2 regions of the Sutcliffiella sp. FSL R7-0096 genome follow, and region 1 is predicted to be linked to the other one. Evidence: riboswitches for the same ligand, from Rfam matches in the RefSeq annotation. Region 1 holds a riboswitch; the other holds the start of a gene.
The links. A riboswitch is a leader RNA that binds a small molecule or an ion and turns the genes downstream of it on or off. The one in region 1 is predicted to bind cobalamin.

Region 2: it holds a riboswitch for cobalamin, as region 1 does, so the genes downstream of both, MKY77_RS06660 (ribonucleoside-diphosphate reductase subunit alpha) here and MKY77_RS12450 (cob(I)yrinic acid a,c-diamide adenosyltransferase) in region 1, are expected to answer to the same signal.

The regions. Positions count from the first base shown of each region.
Region 1 covers NZ_CP152003.1:2,457,807-2,465,558, forward strand. The annotation lists gene MKY77_RS12425 (iron ABC transporter permease) at 1-375, opposite strand, end outside; gene MKY77_RS12430 (ABC transporter substrate-binding protein) at 341-1,339, opposite strand; gene cobT (nicotinate-nucleotide--dimethylbenzimidazole phosphoribosyltransferase) at 1,381-2,421, opposite strand; gene MKY77_RS12440 (cobyric acid synthase) at 2,405-3,946, opposite strand; gene MKY77_RS12445 (cobyrinate a,c-diamide synthase) at 3,939-5,321, opposite strand; gene MKY77_RS12450 (cob(I)yrinic acid a,c-diamide adenosyltransferase) at 5,343-5,891, opposite strand; cobalamin riboswitch at 6,067-6,255, opposite strand; gene MKY77_RS12455 (polymer-forming cytoskeletal protein) at 6,524-7,255, opposite strand; gene MKY77_RS12460 (hypothetical protein) at 7,271-7,752, opposite strand, start outside.
Region 2 covers NZ_CP152003.1:1,295,349-1,303,100, forward strand. The annotation lists gene MKY77_RS06645 (DedA family protein) at 20-607, shown strand; gene MKY77_RS06650 (undecaprenyl-diphosphate phosphatase) at 621-1,400, shown strand; gene MKY77_RS06655 (ribonucleotide-diphosphate reductase subunit beta) at 2,050-3,093, opposite strand; gene MKY77_RS06660 (ribonucleoside-diphosphate reductase subunit alpha) at 3,109-5,370, opposite strand; cobalamin riboswitch at 5,617-5,813, opposite strand; gene MKY77_RS06665 (STAS domain-containing protein) at 6,020-6,847, opposite strand; gene MKY77_RS06670 (aldo/keto reductase) at 7,016-7,752, shown strand, end outside.

The sequences.
Region 1 (7,752 bases):
GAAAAAAAGCACGGCAACCGCCCCCAATGCAGCTCCGGAGGAAACCCCGATGGTGTAGGGATCAGCAAGGGGATTCCTTAACAACCCTTGAAAAGCTGCACCGGCAAGCGCAAGGGCTGCACCGACAAACAAGGCCAGCAACACACGCGGAAAGCGGATATTCCAAATAATCATTTCTTCATTCTTCGGAATGTCCGGTAGCCAGCCCATCCCAAGTGTATTTTGCGTTAAGATATGCAAGATTGTTGGGATCGGGATGGAGACACTGCTGTTCAATAAACCAAGGAGGGCTGCACCAAGTACAAACCCTCCGCTACCAAGATATAACCAAAATAGTCTATTACTCAAAAATCTCCGGATAGATAAGTTTCGCAAGGTGCTCCACCCCTTCAATCAAGCGAGGTCCAGGCCTTGTAACAGTATCACTGTCCACATCATGTACATTTCCATCTTTGATGGCAGGAACTTCCCCCCACCCAGAACGGGCCAAAACCCCCTCTTTTGGGTTTTCCACATAATAGCCATAGGTAGTGATGATCACATCTGGATTTAGCTGGACAATTTCCTCTTCCGTCAGTTTCACCCAGCCCTCCTGATTTCCTGCAGCGTTTTCCGCTTGTATGGACTCAAGCATTTCATGCATGAAAGTCCCTTGACCTGTCGTAAAGATATCCGGCGCAGGAGAAACCTCTACCCAAACTCTTTTCTTTTCTGTCACTTGCTTTGCTTTTTCTTCCACTGTAAGTAGTCGTTCCTTCATATTGGCAATCAGCGTTTCCGCTTCTGCAGTTGCACCAGTTGCTTTTCCAATCAATTCGATTGTTTCATATACATCCGCAAAAGAGGATTCGCTGCCAATGACAATGACATTTATGCCGGCATCCTTATACTGTTGGAGGATGGTATTATGATTCTGATGATGATAATCCGTTACAAAAATCACATCAGGCATCAGCGTCAAAATCATTTCCGCATTCATGTCCTGGCCGCCCACCTTTTCCACATCGGCGGTTTCCACTGGATAGTTACAATAATCGGACACACCGATCATTTTGTCTCCAAGGCCAAGAGCATAAGCGATTTCCGTATTACTTGGTTGCATGGATATGATGCTTTCAGGCTCTTTTTCAAGGGTGATTTCCTGACCTGAATCGTCCTTTATTGTGACAGGAAAGGCTGAGTTTTGCGATTGCTCCTCACCGCTTGTATTTTCACCGATTGCTGTATCATTTACATTTCCGTTTGTTTCCTTAGTAATGGACCCACATCCTGTTAATATTCCAACAATTAAAATTAATACAAGACCGATGTTTCCCCATTTTTGTTTGATTTGCTCCATCTCTTTTACTCCTCTACTTTTTCTATTGAATAGGTGATTTTCTAAATTTTTTCCGCAACCCCGGCTGATTCAAAGGTCGCCATCTCTTTTACAATGTTTGTTGCTGCCTCCAGGATTGGAAAGGCAAGAGCTGCTCCCGTCCCTTCCCCAAGCCGGAGACCGAGATTTAAGATCGGCTTTTTATCTAGTAGCATGATAGCATGCTGATGACCAGCCTCTTTGGATTGATGACCGATGAAAAGGTATCCCTTTACTCCAGGGTATAGTCTCTGGGCAACCAGGGCAGCCACGGTGCTGATGAAACCATCCACAAGTACAGGGATTTTCCGCTCCGCTGCCGATAAAATGGCTCCAACCATTCCAGCAATCTCAAGGCCACCGACCTTTGATAGCGTATCGATTGGATCGTTCGGGTCAGGATTCCTTTCTTGAAGTGATTGACGAATGACTTGTTGTTTCCATTTCAATTGTTCAACACTTATTCCAGTTCCATTCCCAATGACATCCTCTACATCCAAACCGCTTAAGGCTGACAAGATAGCACTGCTGCTCGTGGTGTTGCCAATTCCCATTTCCCCGATGATCAGACATTTCGCACCGCTTTCGATGACACTTGTTGCCATGTCGCTTCCCACTTCAATCGCCTGCCATGCCTCCTCTCTGGTCATGGCGTCCACGTTCAGGAAGTTAGCTGTCCCATGGCGGATTTTTTTCATGTGAAGTCCTACCCTGTCCACATCTGCTGACACCCCTATGTCGACAATTTCAACTTTTGCACCGATCTGTTTCGCCAATACATTGATGGCCGCTCCCCCATCAAGGAAATTGTGCACCATTTGCACTGTCACTTCCTGAGGGTATGCTGACACTCCCTCGGAAGCTACTCCATGATCTGCAGCAAATACAATGATTCCTGCTGGTGATACCTCAGGAAAATCCTCCTCGGTAATCTGCGCAAGCTGGATGGCGATTTCCTCCACAGCCCCTAAACTTCCTTGAGGCTTGGTCAAGGTGTTTAAATACGCCTCCATCTTCCCCCCTTGCATCAGGTTGATAGGCTTTATATTATAGACTTTCCCCATACGCTTCCCCTGCCTCCTTTTTGCTTAACAACTGAAATTCAAGCATCCTTTCCTTAATCCTTTCCATAGAAAGATGCTTGCTCACAACATCTGCCAATCTATCAAATGACTCTTCTCTTTTTCTATCAAAAGAGAGCCTGTTAGTAATGGGAGAAAGGCCTTTTTTTCGTCGTAATGTGTTCAACAATTCCTCTCTGAAACCGTCATTATGGAAGATCCCGTGGAAGTATGTACCTATAATATTGTCAATTTGCACCCCATCTGTTCGGTCTGCTAACACGACAAACGGCATGACGTCTTCTCCGTCATGGGCTCTAGATACTCCCATGTGGATTTCATAACCCTTTATAGAAAAGTGTTTCCCCTCAAAGGCCAGCATTCCCTCGGAAAGAACGGTTTTCTTTTCCTCTGCCATGTGCGTTTTCATTGGGATGAGCCCAAGACCGGAAACCACTTTTAACGAAGATTCCACCTCATACTCGTCCACAACTACTTCTCCAAGCATTTGATAGCCACCGCAAATCCCGATTACTTGTGTCCTATGTTCTGCCAGAGTCTGTATCCGGTTCCCAAGTCCACTTTCATGCAAAAATAGTAGATCACTTAACGTATTTTTGCTACCAGGGAGGATGACCAAGTCCGGTTTTCCGAGTTCTTCCGCCTTTTGCACATACCTCACATGGCAATCCTCCTCGGAAAAAAGTGGATCCATATCGGTGAAGTTTGAGATATATGGGAAGCGGATCACCGCGATATCCAAATCTTTCGTCTCATCTATAATTTTGGAAAAGCTATCAAGGACGACAGAGTCCTCGGCTTCAATATGTAAACCAGTTACAAAAGGGATCACACCTAATACCGGAACGCCGGTATATACTTCAAACCATTCCAGCCCAGGTTCGAGGAGGGATACATCCCCCCTGAATTTATTGATGACAACGCCGATGACCCTTTTACGATCGTCCTCTTCTAACAACTGCAATGTTCCGACAAGACTTGCAAATACACCCCCTTTTTCAATGTCCCCTACAAGAATGACCGGTGCATTGGTCAACCTGGCAATACGCATGTTCACAAGCTCCCGATCATTGAGGTTCACTTCAGCTGGGCTCCCCGCCCCTTCTATCACGATGATCTCGTATTCCCTTTGAAGGCGAAAATAGCTCTCCGTTATTACTTGTAGACCCTTCTCGTAGAAATCTTGTCGATAAACACCCGCCTTCATGTTTCGCAAAGGCTTTCCATTTACTACAATTTGAGATTGATAGTCGCCGGTAGGCTTGATCAAAATGGGATTCATGTCGGTGGTGGCCACCACACCAGCAGCTTCCGCCTGGACACCCTGTGCCCTGCCTATTTCTTTCCCATCTTTGGTTATATAGGAGTTAAGCGCCATGTTTTGTGATTTGAAGGGTGCGGTTTTATGACCTTCTCTCGCAAATATCCTGCATAATGCCGTTACCACAGCACTTTTTCCCGCATCAGAATGCGTTCCTTGGATCATCAGTGGCGTACCTTTAAACATGAAGTTTTACCTCCAGACACCTTTGAATCCAGTTCTCCACCATCCCTGGGTTGGAGGCAAAATGAATATGCGTATAACCAGCAACAAGGTTTTTGCTAATATACCCATCTGTCCCTTTTCCTTTCATCCCTTTTGTTTCAAAAGCGGCCGTCAGCTCTGTTTCATGATGGAAGGTGGAATAGTGGAACTCATGGCCCCTCGCCACCTCTCCCTCCTTCAAGAGAAAATTCCCATTTAGACCTTTGACATCCCTGTATCCAAGAGCGGCGAGCCTAGGTTGCATTTGCACGATACCTGGAATGACCCCAACCATGGGATAAGTTTCTCCGCCCACTGTCACAAGTTCCTTGCATAAATACATATAGCCTCCACATTCCGCAAAGGTTGGGATCCCCCTTTTCACGACAGCCTGATAGATGCTATCCATGCTTTTTGCATTAAAAGAGAGCCTCGGTGCAAATTCCTCCGGAAAACCTCCACCAAGATATAAACCGTCCACATCATGTGGGACCTCCTCATTTTCCAAGGGAGAGAAGAAGATTAACTCTGCCCCTCTCATTTGCAGAAGCTCCAAGTTCTCTTCGTAATAAAAATGAAAGGCAGGGTCATAGGCGACAGCTATACGGACCCTTTTGTTGGGATATGTAGTAAAAATGGAAGGTTCATTCTGAGTTGGAATCTCGAAAGCTTCTTCAGCCAATTCATATAAGCGTTCCACATCCACGGTACTTGCAACACGCTCACCCAATCCATTAAAAAACCCATCAAGCTCTCCACGTTCAATGGATGGAACAAGCCCTAAATGTCGCTCTGGCATCTCGAATTCAGACTCCCTTGTCATATAACCAATAACAGGGATATTACATTCCGCTTCGACCGCAGCCTTAATCAAATGAAAATGCCCTTCGCTTCCCACTTTATTCGCTATTACACCAACAATATTCACTTGCCCTGAAAGGGCCTGATATCCTTTGACCATTGCAGCCGCACTCCTTGCCATGCCGGAGCAATCCACCACAAGCACCACAGGACTGCCGGTGAGGATGCTTATTTCTGCACTGCTTCCTTCATCAGAAAGCGGATCTTTCCCATCATAGAAGCCCATCACCCCTTCTATGATGGAAATATCGGCACCCTCACTTCCACGAACCAAAACTTCTCTCACACAATCTGGTGAAAGCATCCAACTATCCAGATTCCGCGACTTCCTTCCTGTTACCGCTGTATGGTAAGAGGTGTCGATATAATCCGGACCGCATTTAAAACCCTGGACACAAAGACCCTTTCTTCGCATCGCTGCCATCAAACCAATTGTAATGGTTGTCTTCCCTACTCCGCTGCCTGTTCCCGCTATCAGAATCCTTCTTTTCCCCATTCTTCTCTCACCACCGTCTTCTTAAAATTCCACACCTTTAACTGCCGGGATTCCCTTATCGTAATAATGCTTTTCCGCATGTACGACCGATACCAGATCAGCTGCCGCTTGGACTTGATCAGGTGCGTCTCTTCCGGTTATGACAAGGTGAACGTGCTCAGGCTTATTCCTGATAAGTTCTAAGACCTCTGTCAATGGTAGGACATCATCAACTGGAAAACTCTGAATGGATAAAGCGTTATTCAATTCATCCAAGACAACTATGTCGTAGTCCCCACTCATGACAGCGTCTTTTGCTTTTGGCCAACCGATGCGGAGCGCTTCACGATGCTCCTCTGGAGTCTTTGTCCAGGTGAATCCTATTCCCAGTTGTTTTATCTCTACTCCTAGTTTACTCAGGGAAATCTGTTCGCCGTATGTGCGCTCAGGGGATTTGATGAACTGATAGATCTTCACCTTCATCCCCCTGCCTACCGCTCGAACTGCCAAACCTATTGCCGACGTTGTTTTGCCTTTGCCATCTCCGGTGTACACTAGTGTCAAGCCCCTTTGTTTTGTTTTCCGATTCATAACCATACCTCCTGTTTTTTTGCATAAAAAAACGCCTTTCTGCTAGATGCAAAAAGACGTTTAAAGGTCCATCCAATCCAGATACTCTTTTAAAACTCTTCCACGAGGACTCGCTTTAAATTTGAAAACTGGAGAAAAATAAATGAATGTCACTTTAAGCATTCTTTCCTCGCAGAATCCTTAAAAACAAATAGGCAGGTCTCCTGACTTACGTTTCAAGCACATCACCGACCCTTCCCATGCTGTTGCACAGTGGATAATCTCGGCAATATTCAACGCTTACAGTGGCGGGGTCCGTGCTGGATTTTCACCAGCTTCCCTTTTAACCTTTCTTCACAAAGGCACCTAAATGTTGTATTGTATCAATCAATTATGAAATTTTATATTATTGCATTTACACTATACAAGCTTAAATTAACAACGCATTTATTGTAGCCTATTTTCTTTCGAATGTCTTTAGAAAATTTTGCGGCTTTTGAAAAAAGTTTAATAAATCAATAAAATGTCCTCTCACCAAAAAGGATTTGCAAAGGTATGTTAGCGGTGCTTTTTATGTTTTAGAAAATTTAATATGACTGACAAAAATTATTATCTATGTCTATATGAAACCTTAAATACAATATTTCTCTCCATTATTTTAATGTTTTCTCAGATTTTTTTACGAGAGCTTTTTCCGATACTTTAAGGTTGCTGCTATACTCGATAAACTCAATTTCACATCCAGGACCAATCTCTACTGAATTCCCACGAACAACTCTCGCCCTGGTATATTCTAGCTTAACCACATCACCTTCAATGATATTTGCATGTAATTCTCTACGCAAAGCTTTAATTAACTTATCCAAATGAAGAATAGGCTGCCGATTTCTTGATACAGTAATAACTTCTCCTCCGATTTCCTTCACAGTTGATTTCCCATGTAACGATATTTCAACGTGATCTGCATTTAGTAAACCATCGATAGTAAAGGCTCCATTTAGCTCTGCTTTCTCTACTTCACAATCCCCAGCTACTTTGATTATTCCATCGAGGAGAATGTCGTCGCCTTTTATTGTTTTTTTCACTCGTGTGTGCCCCTTAATTTCCATTTTACGAAAAAATGCTGTTCCGTCTATCGTTAAATCCCCATGGATCTCCATCACCTCTGAAGAAAAATTCCCCTGTACCTTTGTACTTCCATTGATTGCAGCGTGGTGGGCCGTGATATTACCATTTATTTTTGCTGATCCATTACACTCAAAATTTTTACATTCCACATCTCCATGTAATGCTCCATGTCCGTTGATTTCAACCTTTATGAAAGATCCACCAGCAGATTCACTATGACCAGAAAGAATTAAGTCCCCTTTTGCTTTTAGAACCATAATAATACCCTCCCATTATTTAATTTGACTAATCTGTACTATGTTTTTCGAGTTTTTAACTTTATTTGTAAAGGAAGATCTATATTCTACTTTCTCAATATGACATTTCACACCTAGTACAATCTTATTTCCTCTAACTATTTTTGCTTTAGTATGTTCTAGATAAATGTCATCTCCTTCTATTAACTCTGCTTCTAGTGTGTAAGATTGTTTCAAGAAACTTCTACTTTTGATTACTATCTTCTCACCACCAATCTCACCGACCTTACTAGGAGCAACTTGTAAATTCACCTGCAAATCACCAACATTCAACAACCCAGTGATATTAAATCCCCCTTTAAGGTTCATTTTTTCTAGCTCTACATTTCCAGTACTATTGAGAAACCCTCTCATATCAAGGGTATTTGCTTTCATCGACTTCCTAACCTTTAGCTCACCAATGACTTTTATTCTATTACTATTTAATTCTTCATCTATACTTAGTTTCCCAGTTACAT
Region 2 (7,752 bases), 1.2 Mb from region 1:
TTACAAATGAGGCGAGGATATGGAGCACTTTTTTTTATCTATTTTTGAATTTTTCCAGACGATGGGAGTTTGGGGAATTGCGTTAGGATTAATGGTGGAAGTTATACCAAGCGAAATTGTATTGGGATATGGGGGTTATTTGATTTCCATCGGTAAAATAAGTTTTACAGGAGCCCTTGTGGCCGGTGTGGCAGGAGGTACACTTGCACAACTATTTTTGTATTGGGCCGGGAGCATTGGAGGAAGGCCATTTCTTGAAAAGTATGGGAAATACATATTAATTCAAACGAAGCACTTGAATATCTCTGAAAAGTGGTTTGAGAACTATGGACCGATTGTGATTTTCACAGCCCGATTCATACCGGTGGTACGGCATGCCATATCGATACCGGCAGGCATTGCAAAAATGAAGTTCTTGCCCTTTCTTCTTTACACGGTGGCGGCGGTAATACCTTGGACGGTCCTATTTCTCTATATAGGCTTTCAATTGGGAGAAAACTGGCGTGATATCAAACACGCTGCCCAGCCGCTCATTATCCCTTTAATGATTTTAATCATTTTAGGGGCCATCACTTATTTTGTTTTTGACAGGAAACGTTCGATATAGGAGGAGGAAGAGCATGTCCAAAATTGAGGCGTTCATTTTAGGTATTATTCAAGGACTTACGGAATTTCTTCCAATTTCAAGTACGGGGCACTTGTATTTGGGACGGAATCTATTTGGCCTGCAGGAAGCGGGACTGCTGCTCGATACGATGCTACACTTTGGGACATTGATTGCCGTTCTTTATTTTTATCGTGAGGAATTTATCAAAATTATCCGTAACCCATTTCACAAGCTGTCCTTTTTGCTAGTGATCGGGACCATTCCAGCTGTCATTATAGGGCTTGCTTTTAAAGACTATTTTGAGGATATTTCCAAAACAGGCGTTACAATCGGTTGGGAGTTTTTGATAACGGGGGCCTTTCTGTGGTTTGCGGATTCCATCAAAAAAGGTGCAAAAAAAATGGAGGATATTACGTGGAAGGATGCCTTGTTCATTGGTTCCTTCCAAGCTGCCGCCATTTTCCCTGCTATATCACGCTCAGGGCTGACCATTGTAGCAGGTCTCTTCCGAAAGTTGGATAGGGAAACGGCAGCATATTTTTCCTTTCTGCTATCGACACCAGCGATTGCAGGAGCGGTGTTTCTCCAAACTGTCGAGGTCGCACAGGTGGGTAGGGAGGATATATCACTGACTTCATTGATGATTGGAATTCTTGCTTCCTGTTTCTTTGGGTACATTGCGGTAAAATGGATGATCAATTACTTGAAAAAGCATTCCCTGCGCACATTTGCTGTCTATGTGTGGATATTGGGAGTTGTTGTCTTGAGTCTACAATATCTGGGATTATTTTAATGGTTCTGGTTAAACACCGCTGTTGATTTCCCCAAACGGCTTCGCTTATCCAAAGGGCGACCTTGAGCCTCCTCGGGCTACGCCCTGCGGGGTCTCAAGATTGACGCTATCCCCCCGCAGGAGTCTTCGCCTATTGCTCCACTCAACAGCTATAAATCTTAAAAAAGATAAGTTATTGGATTTTTCAGTGGTCATGCTGCCTGTAGGGTCTTCTGCTATGCGCTACCTCGCGCTGGAGTCTATGCCCTTCGCTTCAATCACCAACTCCAAAACTCAATTTATATTTGGGTTTTCTTTTTCACAAAACATTCTGTTATTATGGAAGGAGGACAAAGGGGGAGTATTCTGTGTTCAAAGATATAAAAACAAGAAAAAAACCTATTGTTTTCCTTCAACTGCTGCTGGTTATAAGCGGGCTCATTCTGGGGGGGATGGGAGCGTACCTTGATAGCCCTACACATTTGGGGTGGATGTTTTGGTTATTTGCAGGTGCTTTTCTTATCAGGGGATTGGAAAGGCTACTTTTGGAGAAACAAAGCTATATGGGCTATATGCTAATGGGGGTTTTCTATCTCGCCTTTTCTTTTTTTGTTTATCCTATCTGGTAAAGAGAGCCGTGGACTGCGTTGGTCCACGGCGGGAAAGCATCTTATAAATCGTCAAACCCATTATCCACGACATTCACTTTTGTGTATTGCCTTGATTTTTGTTCAAAGAAGTCCGACTTACCAAGATCCACTTCCTCATATGCTTTGATCCATTTTAAGGGGTTAGTCCGGTATCCTTCAAACGGGCGGTTGAAACCAAGCTGATTGGAGCGGACATTGGCATAGAATTTAATATAGGCTTCCACATCCTCAAGTTCAATGCCTGTAAAATGGTTTCCGATTATTTGTCTCGCCCAATCAATCTCCAGTTCTGCGGCCTGCTTAAAGGTCTCCTCCACAAATTGAGCAAGTGCCTCTGTATCATATTCTGGATATTCCAATAGAACTTCTTGAAATATCTTCACAAACAGATCGACATGAATCTGCTCATCCCTATTGATGTAATTGATCATCGTACTAGAGGCGACCATTTTTTGGTTTCTGGCAAGGTGATAAAAGAAAGCGAAGCCTGAATAAAAGAAAAGCCCTTCCAATATCACATCATATACAATCGATCGTAACAAATTTTCGACGGTAGGTTCCTCTGCAAAGGCTTTATAACCATCTGTAATGAAATCATTCCGCTTTCTCAAGGTCGGTTCGGTACGCCAGTATTCGAAAACCTCCTCTTGTTTAGTACGAGTTACAAGACTTGATAGGACGTAGGAATAGGAGTGATTATGTACGACCTCCTGTTGGGCAAGCATAATCATCAATGCGTTCAGACTGGAGTCGGTTAAATAATCAGCGACTTTACCTGCATAGTCAGTCTGAATACTGTCCAAGAGTGCAAGCAGGCCGATGATCTTCAGGAACGCATCCTGTTCTTTTGCTGTCAGCCCCGGGAATTGTTTAATATCCTGGGACATATTGATTTCAAAAGGAGACCAGAAATTGGCCAGCATTTTCTTGTACTTGGGATATGCCCAGGAAAACGCTACGTCATCCCAATTCAGTACATTGGAGCTATCCCCGTTGATGATTCTGGTAGATCTATTAGGTGCATGTGTGTCCATGATGGAACGTTTATGAAGATAATTACTCATTTTTCTTCCTCCCTATTAACTTGCGCACGAATCGCATTCTTCTATTTCCTTAGATGTCGACCGAACGTAGTAGGTGGTTTTAAGCCCCTGCTTCCATGCTTCCAAATGAAGATCTAATAAGGCCTTGGCTTTAATGGTGTTGGTGACATATAGGTTAAAGGAGATGGCCTGGTCAATATGCTTTTGCCTTGCCGCATTCTGGGTGATGCTCCAATGCTGATCAATATGATAGGCGGACTTATAGAACCAAGTAGTTTCTGAATTTAAGTCAGGTGCCGTAACCGGTATCTTATAATCTTTTTTCTCTTCCGAGTAAACCTTCAGGAAAATCGGGTCGATACTCGCTGTGCTTCCGGCAATGATTGAAGTTGTCGCATTTGGGGCAACAGCCATCAGATAGCCATTACGGATACCGGTAGTGGCCACTTTCTTTTGAAGCACTTCCCAGTCCAGCCCTGCTTTGGAATCATAATTTCTTTTTGAAAAATATTTCCCAGTTTGCCAGTCCGATCCTTCAAATGCAGGGTACGCACCTTTTTCTTTGGCAAGTAGGGCACTTGCTTGAATCGTGTAGAAAGCGATTCTTTCGTAAAGGTCATCCGCATACTTTACCGCTTTTTCCGATTCCCATTTGATGCCTTCCAATGCCAGCAGGTGGTGCCAGCCAAAGGTGCCAAGCCCTACAGCCCTGTACTTTTGATTAGTTATTTTTGCTTGAAGAACAGGGATATCATTTAAATCAATCACATTATCAAGCATGCGGACTTGAATGGGAATAAGACGCTCTAGCACATCCTCTTTCACCGCACGTGCAAGGTTTATGGACGATAGATTGCAAACAACGAAATCACCTGGTGTTTTGACGGTGATGATGCTTCCGTCTTTCACTGCTTGAGTATTGGTTACCGTGGCACTTTGGTTCTGGGTAATTTCTGTACAAAGGTTGGTACAATAAATCATCCCTTTATGATGATTAGGGTTCATGCGGTTTACCTCGTCACGGTAAAACATGAAGGGACTTCCCGTTTCAAGCTGCCCTCTCATGATTGCTTTCATGATGTCGATGGCTGCCACTTTTTCCTTTGCAAGATCAGGGTGGTTCACGCATTCCTCATATCTTATCCGGAAGCTACCGTCGCCTTTTACCTCGTCAAAATAATCTTCCAGGGAGTATCCCATCGTCTTTCTGACTTCATGGGGATCAAATAAATACCAGTCACCTCTTTTTTCTACTTGCTCCATAAAAATGTCGGGAATACAGACACCATTGAAAAGGTCGTGTGTACGCATCCGCTCGTCCCCGTTGTTCAGCTTGCTGTCGAGAAAGGAAAAAATGTCTTTATGCCAAACATCGAGATAGACGGAAATGGCTCCTTTACGTTGGCCAAGTTGGTCCACACTGACTGCTGTATTGTTCAATTGTTTCATCCATGGAATGACGCCACTGGAAACTCCTTTAAAACCACGGATATCACTGCCGCGGCTTCGGATTTTACCGAGGTATACTCCGATTCCTCCACCAGATTTGGAGAGGTTGGCAATATCTGTATTGCTGTCATATATTCCTTGTAAACTATCATCCACTGTATCGATGAAACAACTAGAAAGTTGGCCGTACGTTTTACCTGCATTTGCAAAGGTGGGGGTGGCTACCGTCATATATAAATTGCTCAAAGCCCAGTAAGCCTCCTTTACATACTGAAGCCTGTTTTTCTGTTCCTTTCTCATGAGTGTCATGGCGATTATCATGAACCGTTCTTGTGGAAGCTCCCAAAGCTCCTTGTTGTGGTCACGCGTTAAATATCGATCTGACAGAGTCTTCAGGCCAATATAAGTAAAAAGATGGTCTCTTTCAGGTTGTAAGAAAGCCTCCAATTCTTGGACTTCATTTTCTGTGTAAGACTCTAAAAGTTGAGAATGATAGATTCCTTTATGGGTTAACGCTTCTATTAATTGGTACAGATTTGTATAAGAAATCGTAGTATTCCTGTTATGGCGAACATTCTGTTGAAGTTGATGAGCAAGGAGTCTAGAAGCTATATAGGTCCAATCTGGTTCTTCTTCTGTCAAATGACTGAGCGCTTCTAAAATTAGTTGATTATAAAGCTCTTGTACTTGGTTAAGGGGTAACAGCTTGTTAGAAAGCTTCTCCGCTTTTTGTAAAAATATGTCCGCCTCAAGAGAAGGGAATTCCCTTAGGGTTGATTCAAGTAATCCTTGAAAGGTTTGTAAGGATTGCATATTTTCTTTGTGTGGTGTTTCTGTATGTATGGTCATCTTTCTTCACTCCGTTTCGTCTATAAGATAAGGCTTCATTCGTTCCCCAAATGGGGTATGGGGGAATGGAAATTCCGGGAATAAAAAAAATCCACTCAGGCAGCTGAGTGGATCAAACGATCATAGAAAGGGAGAATAGAGGAAGGGGGGATCCTAAAACCGTGCCAACGGGATGTTGGGTCCGGATATACCTGCTCTTTCCATATGTTTCTAGTGATCGTTTCATCTTCTCAACTCCCGAAGAAAGAGAAACTAATCGCTAAAGGCAGGTCTCCTGACTCATGCTTCTTCCTATCTTGATCCTTCCCATATAAGAGCCGTTAAGCCTGTTTATACAGTGGTTTTTCAAGATCGTCTGCACTTACAGTTGCGGGGACAGTTCCGGAGTTTCACCAGATTCCCTATTAAGTCTATTAAAAGACACCTTTACCGCATTATTAAACAAAATACTGTATGTAGTTAGTTAATTGTCATCTAAGCACTATATATAGTGTTATTCATGAATGATAGTATAATCATAAATGAAACATAATCAAATGGCAAGACATTTCATGTGCAAGATTTTTAGAATGGATAGAAGGATTTTTGGGGAGGTTCGACATGAAGTGAAAAATTCCTGCCGGGGTCTGACCCCGACAGGAATTTTTTATTATTGCTGCTGTAACACCTGTTCGATAGACCCACTGATGTGGATGTCGCGAAGGATAAGGCCTGAGTTGATGAATTGCAGGCTTAGTTCCGGCCTCAGTCCTGTTATGATAGGCGTGATGCCTATAAGTTTAAGGGAGCGGAGGAGGAGGTCCATGGTATGGAGGACCGTTCTATCCAATTTATAAACACCGGAAAAATCAATGATCAGTTTGGAGATGGACAGGTTTTTACTTTTTTCCAATGTCTCTTCTATAAGGATACTTGCCCGTACATCGTCAATTTCCCCGACAAGGGGTAGAACGGCCATCCCTTGGAGTAGTGGTACAATTGGGATGGATAGTCTGATCAGGGAGGCTCTTGTATCCAGCATTTTCTGTTCGGTTGCAATGGAAAAGGCCTGACTGAATCCGTAGACGATAATATTGAACAACTCATCTATAAGGATGAAGATCTCCGAGATTTGTTTCATTGGGTATCCTTCATTTGTCCCTTCCTTCTGGATAAAGGCCCATAAGCACCTCTTATACAATGTCATGTTGGAAAGCGTTTCCTCTAATGACCCTCCAGCTTTTACAGACATAAAGCCTATGGATTCCCCCCAATTCTTGGCACGGTCTAAGATGGATTTCTCAGAATCCAACACGTATTCTCCCAAAAACTGAATGAGGGTCCGAAAGATTTCTTTGATTTTATCTTCGGTCTCTTCCTGTCTGTATTGAGGAACGTCTGGATAGGTTTTCTGGATTTCCCTAAGCATGTTTTCTGCTACCTCATGCTGTGAATCTATCAATCTATTCCCTATCAGTGTTTGTGCCGTCAATGTCATAATAGGTATTCCTTTCTTCAAAACCTGTAATAGTTATTAACTATTTTAAAGAAAAGTTTATTAGTTGTATATCTTTTAATGGTATAAGCTAAAAGAAAGGCGTTTTTTTGGCTTATGAAGCGTGGAAGAGGTATAATTTTTAAATAATTAATGAATAGGAGTGAGAGAATGGAGCGGGTTCAGTTAGCGGAAGATGTATCTTTATCAAGAATCGTTCATGGTATGTGGAGGTTGAATGATTGGGGATACAGTAAGGAAGAGACTTTGAATTTCATTGAGAGCTGTTTGTACATGGGCATTACATCCTTTGATCATGCTGATATATACGGGAACTACACGGTGGAGGAACAGTTCGGCCATGCATTGGCATTGAAGCCTTCGCTAAGAGACCAGATAGAACTGGTAACAAAATGTGGGATTAAATTGATCTCTACCAATAGGCCCGAACACAAAATTAAACATTATGATACAAGCAAGGAACATATCATTCAGTCTGTAGAACAATCTTTAAGAAACTTCCAAACAGACTATATCGATTTATTGTTAATACATAGACCAGATCCCATGATGGACCCAAGTGAAGTGGCAGAAGCATTTACCCAATTGAAAAGGGAAGGGAAGGTAAAACGCTTTGGTGTATCGAATTTTCTACCGTCCCAATACAACCTGCTAAACTCCTCTTTGGATGATTCATTGGTGACCAATCAAATCGAAATTTCTGCAACTCATTTGGAGCATTTTGAGAATGGAACGTTAGAACAATGCCAAAGAGATCGTATCTCTCCTATGGCATGGTCTCCACTTGGTGGAGGAAGTATTTTCACAAGTGGGGACGAGAAAACGGTGCGCGTCCGAAATGTTTTGGAGAAAATAAAAGTAGAAACAGGGGCTACCTCCATCGATCA